DNA from 2 places in the Xanthobacter luteus genome. Region 2 is predicted to be linked to the other one. Evidence: riboswitches for the same ligand, from Rfam matches in the RefSeq annotation. Region 2 holds a riboswitch; the other holds the start of a gene.
The links. Region 2 has a riboswitch for thiamine pyrophosphate ahead of thiC (phosphomethylpyrimidine synthase ThiC). Riboswitches for the same ligand answer to the same signal wherever they lie in the genome.

Region 1 (4,098 bases), on a different contig from region 2:
GGGCGATCTGCGCCGCCGCCGCTAGGTCCTTCTCCCGCAGGCTGAGCCAGCGGCAGCCGCCGGCGCAGGCGGCGGCGACCACGTCCGGAAGGTCGCTCTTCGCCTGCGACCGGTCGGTGATGAGCAGCACCGGCGGCGCGGGCAGCATCCTCAGCTGCCGACGAGGCCGAATTCGGGGCTGGAGGCTTCCGCGTGCAGCTTCCGCGGGATGCGGCCCGACAGCCGGGCGAGGCGCCCGCCTTCGACCGCGTGGCGGAAGGCGGCCGCCATGCGCACCGGATCGTGGGCCTTGGACACCGCCGTGTTGAGCAGCACCGCCGCGCAGCCGAGCTCCATGGCGAGCGCGGCGTCCGATGCCGTGCCGATGCCGGCGTCCAGCACCACCGGCACCGGCGAGCGGGCGCAGATCAGTTCGATCATGTGCGGATTGGCGATGCCGAGCCCGGTGCCGATCATGGAGCCGAGCGGCATCACGGTGGCGGCGCCGAGGTCGGCGAGCTTCTGGCAGGTGACGGGATCGTCGTTGCAGTAGGGCAGCACCACGAAGCCGCGATTGACCAGCTCCTCCGTGGCCTTCAGCAGCTCCTCCACATTGGGATAGAGCAGCTCGCGGTCGCCGATCACCTCGAGCTTCACCCAATCGGTCTCCAGCGCCTCGCGCGCCAGCTCGGCGGTGAGCACGGCGTCCTTCGCGGTCTGGCAGCCGGCGGTGTTGGGCAAGATGTGCACCCGGCCGGACAAGAGGTCGGTCAGGCTCTCCTCGTAGCCGGCGAGGCTGATGCGGCGGATGGAGGCGGTCGCCATCTGCGCGCCCGAGGCCGCCAGCGCGTCCAGGAACACCTTCTGGTTGGGATAGCCCGCCGTGCCGAGGAACAGGCGCGAGCCGAAGCTGCGCCCGGCGATGACGAGGGGGTCGTTGACGCGGGGATCGTTGATATCGGACATGGCCGTTCTCGTTCGTTCTGCCGGCGAAGCGCCCCCTCTTAAGGGGCGCGGGGATCAGCCCCCCTGCTTCGCCTCGATGATCTCCACCTGGTCGCCCGCCGCGAGCGGGGTCTCGCCCCAGGCGCGGCGCGGCACCACGGCGCCGTTGAGCGCCACGGCGATGCCCTTGCGGCCGTCCTCCACCCCTTTGGCGCGCAGCAGCTCCGCCACCGTGGCCGCCGGGTGCTCTTCCGGCGTGCCGTTCACCGTCAAGGCGCGTGCCATCGCCGTCACTCCGCCGCCGCGCGGGGCGCAAAGCGCGACGCCGCGAACGGCGCCGCCACCGGGTCCATGCGGCCTTCGAGGATCTGGGAGACGATCACGTCCGTGGTCACCGGCAGCAGCAGGATGCCGTTGCGGTGGTGGCCGGTGGCGTAGACCAGGCCCTCCACTTCGCTCGGCCCGAGGATGGGCGCGTCGTCGCGGCTGCCGGGGCGGAAGCCGACCCATTGCTCGATCACGGCGAGCTCCTCCAGGCCCGGCAGCGCGCGCCAGGCATTGGTGAGCAGCGCCAGCAGGCCGCCGGCGGTCAGCGCCGTGTCGAAGCCCTTCTCCTCGGTGGTGGCGCCGATGATGAGGCGCCCGTCGCGCCGCGGCACCAGATAGGCGCCCGGCGCCCACAGCACGTGGGACAGAAGCGGCGCGGCGGGGTCCATCTGCAGCGCCATCATCTGCCCCTTGATGGGGCGCACCGGCAGCGGCGCCGCGGGGGCGATGTCGACGCCGCGGCTCCAGGCGCCCGCCGCGAGCACCGTCACGTCCGCCGCATGGCGCGTGCCGGCGGCGACGACGCCGGTGACGCGCCCGGCCTGGGTCTCGACGCGGGAGATCGGGGTGCCCTCATGGATCCGCGCGCCGGCGCCGAGCGCCGCAATCCTCAGCGCCGCCGCGACCTTGCGGTTGTCCACCTGGTGGTCCTCGGGGGTGAGGATGGCGCCCGCCACCTTGGCGGCGAGATAGGGCTCGCGCCGGCGCGCCTCGGCTCCGCCGAGCCATTCCACCGGCAGGCCGAGCGCGGTCTGGAGCGCGTGCAGATGCCGCAGCCGCGACAGGTCGTCCGCGGTCAGCGCGACGGTGAGCGTGCCCTCGGTGCGCAGGTCGACGCCGGTGCCGGCCGCCTGCTCCAGGTCCGCGGCGAAGCGCGGCCACAGCGCCTGGCTCGCGCGGTTGAGCTGCAGCAGCACATCCTCGCCCGGCTCGGCCTCGGCGCAGGCGGCAAGCATGCCGGCGGCGGCATGGCTCGCGCCCTGGCCGGTCTCGCCGGCGTCGAACAGATCCACCGGGCAGCCGGCGGCGGCGAGCCGCCAGGCGATGGCAAGGCCGATCACCCCGCCGCCGACGACGGCGACCCGCGGGCGCGACCCGCCGCGACCCGCGGCGTCACGGGACTCGGAAGCAACAGAAGACGAATCAAAGGTCGACAAGCTCGCGCTCATCGGCATCTCCCTACGCTGGCATGATCCAGACAGGTTCGATGGGTATGATCTCAGCCGCGCAAGATGCACGGCACCCCAGGCCGTCCGCGTATTATCCATGCCTCGGCCCGGATCGCAAGGCCCTGAGCCGGCAATTGCAGCCGTAGCCGGCCGGCCATGGCGCCTGGACACCCCTTTGTGTTCCCATTATGTTCCGCATCGCATGCCGATCAGGAGGACCGCCGATGAAGCTTTATTGGGCGCCCCATACCCGGGCTTTCCGCGCGCTGTGGATGCTGGAGGAAGCCGGCATCGCCTATGAGCGCGAACTGGTGGACCTGCGCAACGGCGGGCAGGACAGGCCGGAATTCCGCGCCATCAATCCCATGGGCAAGGTTCCCGCGCTGACCGACGGGGCGGCCCGCCTCGCCGAGAGCGCGGCGATCTGCGCCTATGTGGCCGAGCGGGCGCCCGAGGCGGGCCTCGCCCCGCCGCTGGGCGATCCCGCGCGCGGGCGCTATCTGCAGTATCTGTTCTTCTCGTCCGGCTGCATGGAGCCCGCCTTCGTGCAGAAGATGATGGGCATGTCGCTGCCCAAGTCGAGTGCCGGCTGGGGCAGCTTCGACCTCGTGATGGAGGTGGTGGACGCGGCGCTGAAGCCGGGCCCCTATCTCTTGGGCGAGGCGTTTTCCGCCGCCGACGTGATGCTGGGCTCGGACGTGTGGTACGGCATCGGCCTGCTCAAGGTGATCACGCCGACCCCCGCCATGACCGCCTATGTGGAGCGCCTCACCGCGCGCCCCGCTTTCCAGCGCGCCAAGCAGATCGAGGCGGCGGCGCTGGCGGCGGCAGGCTGAGGCGCCGGCGCGCCGGATGGTCTATGGTGGCGGCATGCTCGGGCTCATTCCCCTGATCCGCCGCGTGCGCCACGGCATGACCCTTGGCGTGCGCGTCATGGCCGAGGACGACGCCGGGCGCCTGCTCCTGGTGCGGCACTCGTATCTGCCCGGCTGGCATTTTCCCGGCGGCGGCGTCGATTTCGGCGAGACCGCCGCCGAGGCCGCGCGCCGCGAACTGAAGGAGGAGGCCAACGTCGACACCGAGGCGCCGCTCGCCATGGCGGGGGTGTTCTTCAATCCCCGCGTCGGCGGGCGCGACCATGTGGTGCTGTTCAGCGCCGGACGCCTCGTCATCGGGCCGCGGCCGGCGCGCAATCTCGAGATCGTCGCCGCCGAGTTCTTCGCGCCCGATGCGCTGCCCGAGGACGTCTCTCCCGCCACCCTGCGGCGCCTCGCCGAGCGCCAGGGCCGGGCGCCGGTCGCCGACCTGTGGTGAGGGCTGGGCGGCCTGCCGGCTTGCGCGCGGCCCGGCGCGGCGCCGAAGCGGGCGGCGCCGACGGGTGCGGCGATTGGAGCCGCGGCGCATCTGCTTGCCAAGCCGGGGCGCGCCCGCTTAAGTCCGCACCGCCCGGGCGCCAGCGCCGGGGCGGGGACCCACGCCCTGGTCCCGAAGGTGCCCGCCGGGAGTTTTCGCCATGTCCCTCGACGCCGATCAGATCGTCGAACGCCGCCGCCTCAGGCGCAAAGTCACCTTCTGGCGCACGCTGGGGGTGCTCGCCGCCGTCGCGGCGATCGCGGTGGCGGTCTCCGTCGTGGCGGGCCGCACCGTCACCGCCTCCTCGCCCCACGTGGCGCGGGTG
Region 2 (4,098 bases):
CCGGGAGGCCCGGGCGAACCCTCTTCATGCGTTATTTTATAATGGCTTGGCGTGGTACAGGTGGGTGGGCTCGAACCACCGACCTCCGGTTCCACAGACCGGCGCTCTAACCAACTGAGCTACACCTGCAAAGCTCGCCACTGCGGGGGCGGCAAAGCGAGCGCGGAACCTACGCGGGGCAAGGACCCATTTCAAGGATTTTTCGGCGCTTGCGCCCGGGGAATTTCGCCCTAGCTTGCAGCCCCGATCCGGCACCGCGGCGGCCGGGACAGGGAAAGGGCGGGCCACATGAGCGATACGGAGCGGGCGCCAGTGCGGGCCATCGCCGCCAAGTCGGCGCCGGCGAGGGCCAAATCGTCCAGCTATCCCGAGCCCTTCTTCTCGCGCATGACCAAGCGGGAGAAGCGCCCGCTGGGCGACCTCTTCGGCTTGAGCAATTTCGGGGTGAATCTCACCACCCTCGCCCCGGGCGGCGAATCGGCGCTGCTCCATCGCCATTCCCGGCAGGACGAGTTCGTCTATATCCTCGAGGGGGAGCCGACGCTGGTGACCGATGATGGGGAGATGGTGCTCTCTGCCGGCATGTGCGCCGGCTTCCCCGCGCGGGGGACGGCGCATCAGCTGGTGAACCGCACGGACAAGGCTGTGGTCTATCTGGAGATCGGCGACCGCACTGCGGGCGATGAAGGCGAATATCCCGTCGACGATATCAAGGCGGTGCTCGGCCCCGACGGCAAATGGATGTTCACCCACAAGGATGGCCGCCCCTATTAGGGCACGGGCCGCAAAGCGTGCCCAGGGGCGGCCCCGGGCACGGGCGCGCGGCCCGTGCTCGGGGCTTCGCGCTCATTCCGCCGCGGGCGGCGGGGCGACCTCCGGCGCGGGGGCATAGATCTTCCCGCCGCCGTCGCGGAACTTCTGCGCCATCTGCGCCATGCCGGAGGCGGCGAGGTTGTCGGCCTCGGCGCGGGCGATGTCGCCGGCTTCCACCTTCAGCTCCTGCGAGATCTTCATGGAGCAGAATTTCGGCCCGCACATGGAGCAGAAGTGCGCCACCTTCGCGCCTTCGGCCGGCAGGGTCTCGTCGTGGAACCGCTCGGCCGTCTCCGGGTCCAGCGAGAGCGCGAACTGGTCGCGCCAGCGGAACGAGAAGCGCGCCCGCGAGAGCGCATCGTCGCGGATGCGCGCCGCCGGGTGGCCCTTGGCGAGGTCGGCGGCGTGGGCGGCGATCTTGTAGGAGATCACGCCGGTCTTCACGTCGTCCCGGTCCGGCAGGCCGAGATGCTCCTTCGGCGTCACGTAGCAGAGCATCGCCGTGCCGAACCAGCCGATCATCGCCGCGCCGATGGCCGAGGAGATGTGGTCGTAGCCGGGGGAGATGTCGGTCACCAGCGGGCCGAGGGTGTAGAACGGCGCCTCGTGGCAGACCTTGAGCTGCTTTTCCACGTTCTCGCGGATGAGGTGCAGCGGCACGTGGCCGGGGCCCTCGATCATCACCTGGCAATCATGCTTCCAGGCGATCTCGGTGAGCTCGCCCAAAGTCTCCAGCTCGGCGAACTGGGCGGCGTCGTTGGCGTCCGCGATGGAGCCGGGACGAAGACCGTCGCCGAGCGAGAAGGAGACGTCATACTGGGCGAGAATGGCGCAAAGCTCCTCGAAATTCTCGTAGAGGAAGCTCTCCTTGTGGTGCGCGAGGCACCATTTGGCCATGATCGACCCGCCGCGCGAGACGATGCCCGTCACCCGGTTCGCGGTGAGGGGAACATAAGGCAGCCGCACGCCGGCATGGACCGTCACATAGTCCACGCCCTGCTCGCACTGCTCGATCACGGTGTCGCGGAAGATCTCCCAGGTGAGTTCCTCGGCGACGCCGCCCACCTTCTCCAGCGCCTGGTAGATCGGCACCGTGCCGATGGGGACGGGCGAATTGCGCATGATCCATTCGCGGATGGTGTGGATGTTCTTGCCGGTGGAGAGGTCCATCACCGTGTCGGCGCCCCAGCGGATCGCCCAGACCAGCTTGTCCACTTCTTCGGCGACGCCGGACGTGACTGCGGAATTGCCGATATTGGCGTTGATCTTGACCAGGAAGTTCCGGCCGATCGCCATCGGCTCGGTCTCGGGATGGTTGATGTTGGCGGGGATGATGGCCCGCCCCCGCGCCACTTCCTGGCGCACGAATTCGGGGGTGATGTCCTCGGGGATCGCCGCCCCGAGGCCCATGGCCCGGTGGTTGGGATGGGCGCCGCCATTGGCGCGGGCGAGGTTCTCGCGCGCCGCCACATATTCCATCTCGGCGGTGATGATGCCGGCGCGCGCATAGGCCATCTGGGTGGGGCGCTTGCCCGGCTTGGCGCGCAAGGGCCTGCGGCCGGTGAGGTCGAACTGCGGCAGGGACGAGGACTGGCCGTCCTTGAGGCCATTGTCCTCGGGCTTCACCTGCCGGCCGGCCACCTCTTCCACGTCGCCGCGCTCGCGGATCCAGGCCGCGCGCAATTGGGGCAGGCCGCGGGTAAGGTCGATCACCGCACTGGGGTCGGTATAGGGGCCGGAGGTGTCGTAGACCTTCAGCGGCCTCTCGCTCGGGTCCGAGAGCGCGATCTCGCGCATCGCCACCCGCACGTCCGGGCGGGCCGCGCCGACGAAGACCTTGCGGGAGGCCGCGAGCGGGCCGGTGGTGACCTTCAGGGACGAGGTCGAGCTTTCGTCGAGCATGCGGATCTCCTTCAAGCTTGCGCTTCCAGCGAGATCCGGGATTCGAGCTTCAGGAGACGGCGCGCGGCGGAACGAGACGTCCGCAGCCACGGGGTTCCGATCCCTTCGCCGGTATGACCCGGATCAGGTTCGAAGGGTCAGCGCGGTGTCCCCCGGCCATGACGGCCGTCGGACGTTGCGAAATCTCAGCCCCTTCCGGGGCCCCCCTTGGAACGGATCGAGTGTGAGGTATACCAAAGGCCAATGTCAACGCTGCGGCGCACAAAGCCGGCTCACGGCTCGGGGAGCGCCGGATGAAATCGCGGGAATATCGCGCGCCGGCGAGCCGGCACGGATGGCCCCTTGCGCCGCCGGCGCCTAGACTTATCTCCCCGACAGCGATTCCCGGGCCAGACGCGTGCGCCAATACCATCAGCTTCTCCGGCACATCCTCGATGAGGGCGTGCGCAAGGACGACCGCACCGGAACCGGCACGCTCTCGGTGTTCGGCCACCAGTCGCGCTTCGACCTGTCCGAGGGCTTCCCCCTCGTGACCACCAAGAAGCTGCACCTGAAATCCATCGTCCACGAACTGCTGTGGTTCCTCGCCGGCGACACCAATGTCCGCTACCTGAAGGAGAACGGCGTCTCCATCTGGGACGAGTGGGCGGACGCGTCCGGCGCGCTCGGTCCGGTCTACGGGCACCAATGGCGCTCCTGGCCGGACGGCGCCGGCGGGGTGATCGACCAGATCGCGCAGGTGGTCGCCGACATCCGCCGCAACCCCGATTCCCGCCGCCTGGTGGTCACCGCCTGGAACCCGGCGGACGTGCCGAAAATGGCGCTGCCGCCCTGCCACTGCCTGTTCCAATTCGCGGTCCTGGACGGCAAGCTCTCGTGCCAGCTCTACCAGCGCTCGGCGGACGTGTTCCTGGGGGTGCCGTTCAACATCGCCTCCTATGCGCTGCTGACCCACATGGTGGCGCAGGTCACCGGGCTGAAGCCGGGCGACTTCATCCACACGCTGGGCGACGCGCACCTCTACCTCAACCATCTCGACCAGGCGCGCGAGCAGCTCGCGCGGGCGCCGCGCGCGCTGCCCCGGCTGCAGCTGAACCCGCAGGTGAACGACATCTTCGCCTTCCGCTTCGCCGACATCGCGTTCGAAGGCTACGACCCCCATCCCCACATCAAGGCCGCGGTGGCGGTGTAGCGCCGCGGGGCGGTGGACATTCGGCGCACGCGCGGAACGTGCTATGTGAGCCGGGACTTGCCGCCCGGGTGCCGCCGCATGGCTGTCATCGCGCCGTGCAAGCTTGCGAGGGTTTTCGCTGGACATATCAAGGGAGGGTGGCATGGCAACGGATGCGGGAAGCCTGTTGGGGCAGCTCTTGGGCGCCGCGC

Region 1: linked by a shared signal. The riboswitch ahead of thiO (glycine oxidase ThiO) and the one ahead of thiC (phosphomethylpyrimidine synthase ThiC) in region 2 are both predicted to bind thiamine pyrophosphate.

Annotation. Positions count from the first base shown of each region.
Region 1 is NZ_JBDZDO010000009.1:39,948-44,045, reverse strand. Features, by position in the region: gene ABLE88_RS22350 (thiamine phosphate synthase) at 1-148, opposite strand, end outside; gene ABLE88_RS22345 (thiazole synthase) at 151-945, opposite strand; gene thiS (sulfur carrier protein ThiS) at 1,000-1,209, opposite strand; gene thiO (glycine oxidase ThiO) at 1,215-2,420, opposite strand; TPP riboswitch at 2,409-2,508, opposite strand; gene ABLE88_RS22330 (glutathione S-transferase family protein) at 2,645-3,256, shown strand; gene ABLE88_RS22325 (NUDIX domain-containing protein) at 3,273-3,734, shown strand; gene sppA (signal peptide peptidase SppA) at 3,934-4,098, shown strand, end outside.
Region 2 is NZ_JBDZDO010000001.1:569,171-573,268, forward strand. Features, by position in the region: tRNA gene ABLE88_RS02810 (tRNA-His) at 53-129, opposite strand; gene ABLE88_RS02815 (cupin domain-containing protein) at 289-774, shown strand; gene thiC (phosphomethylpyrimidine synthase ThiC) at 847-2,715, opposite strand; TPP riboswitch at 2,799-2,933, opposite strand; gene ABLE88_RS02825 (thymidylate synthase) at 3,113-3,907, shown strand; gene ABLE88_RS02830 (tellurite resistance TerB family protein) at 4,050-4,098, shown strand, end outside.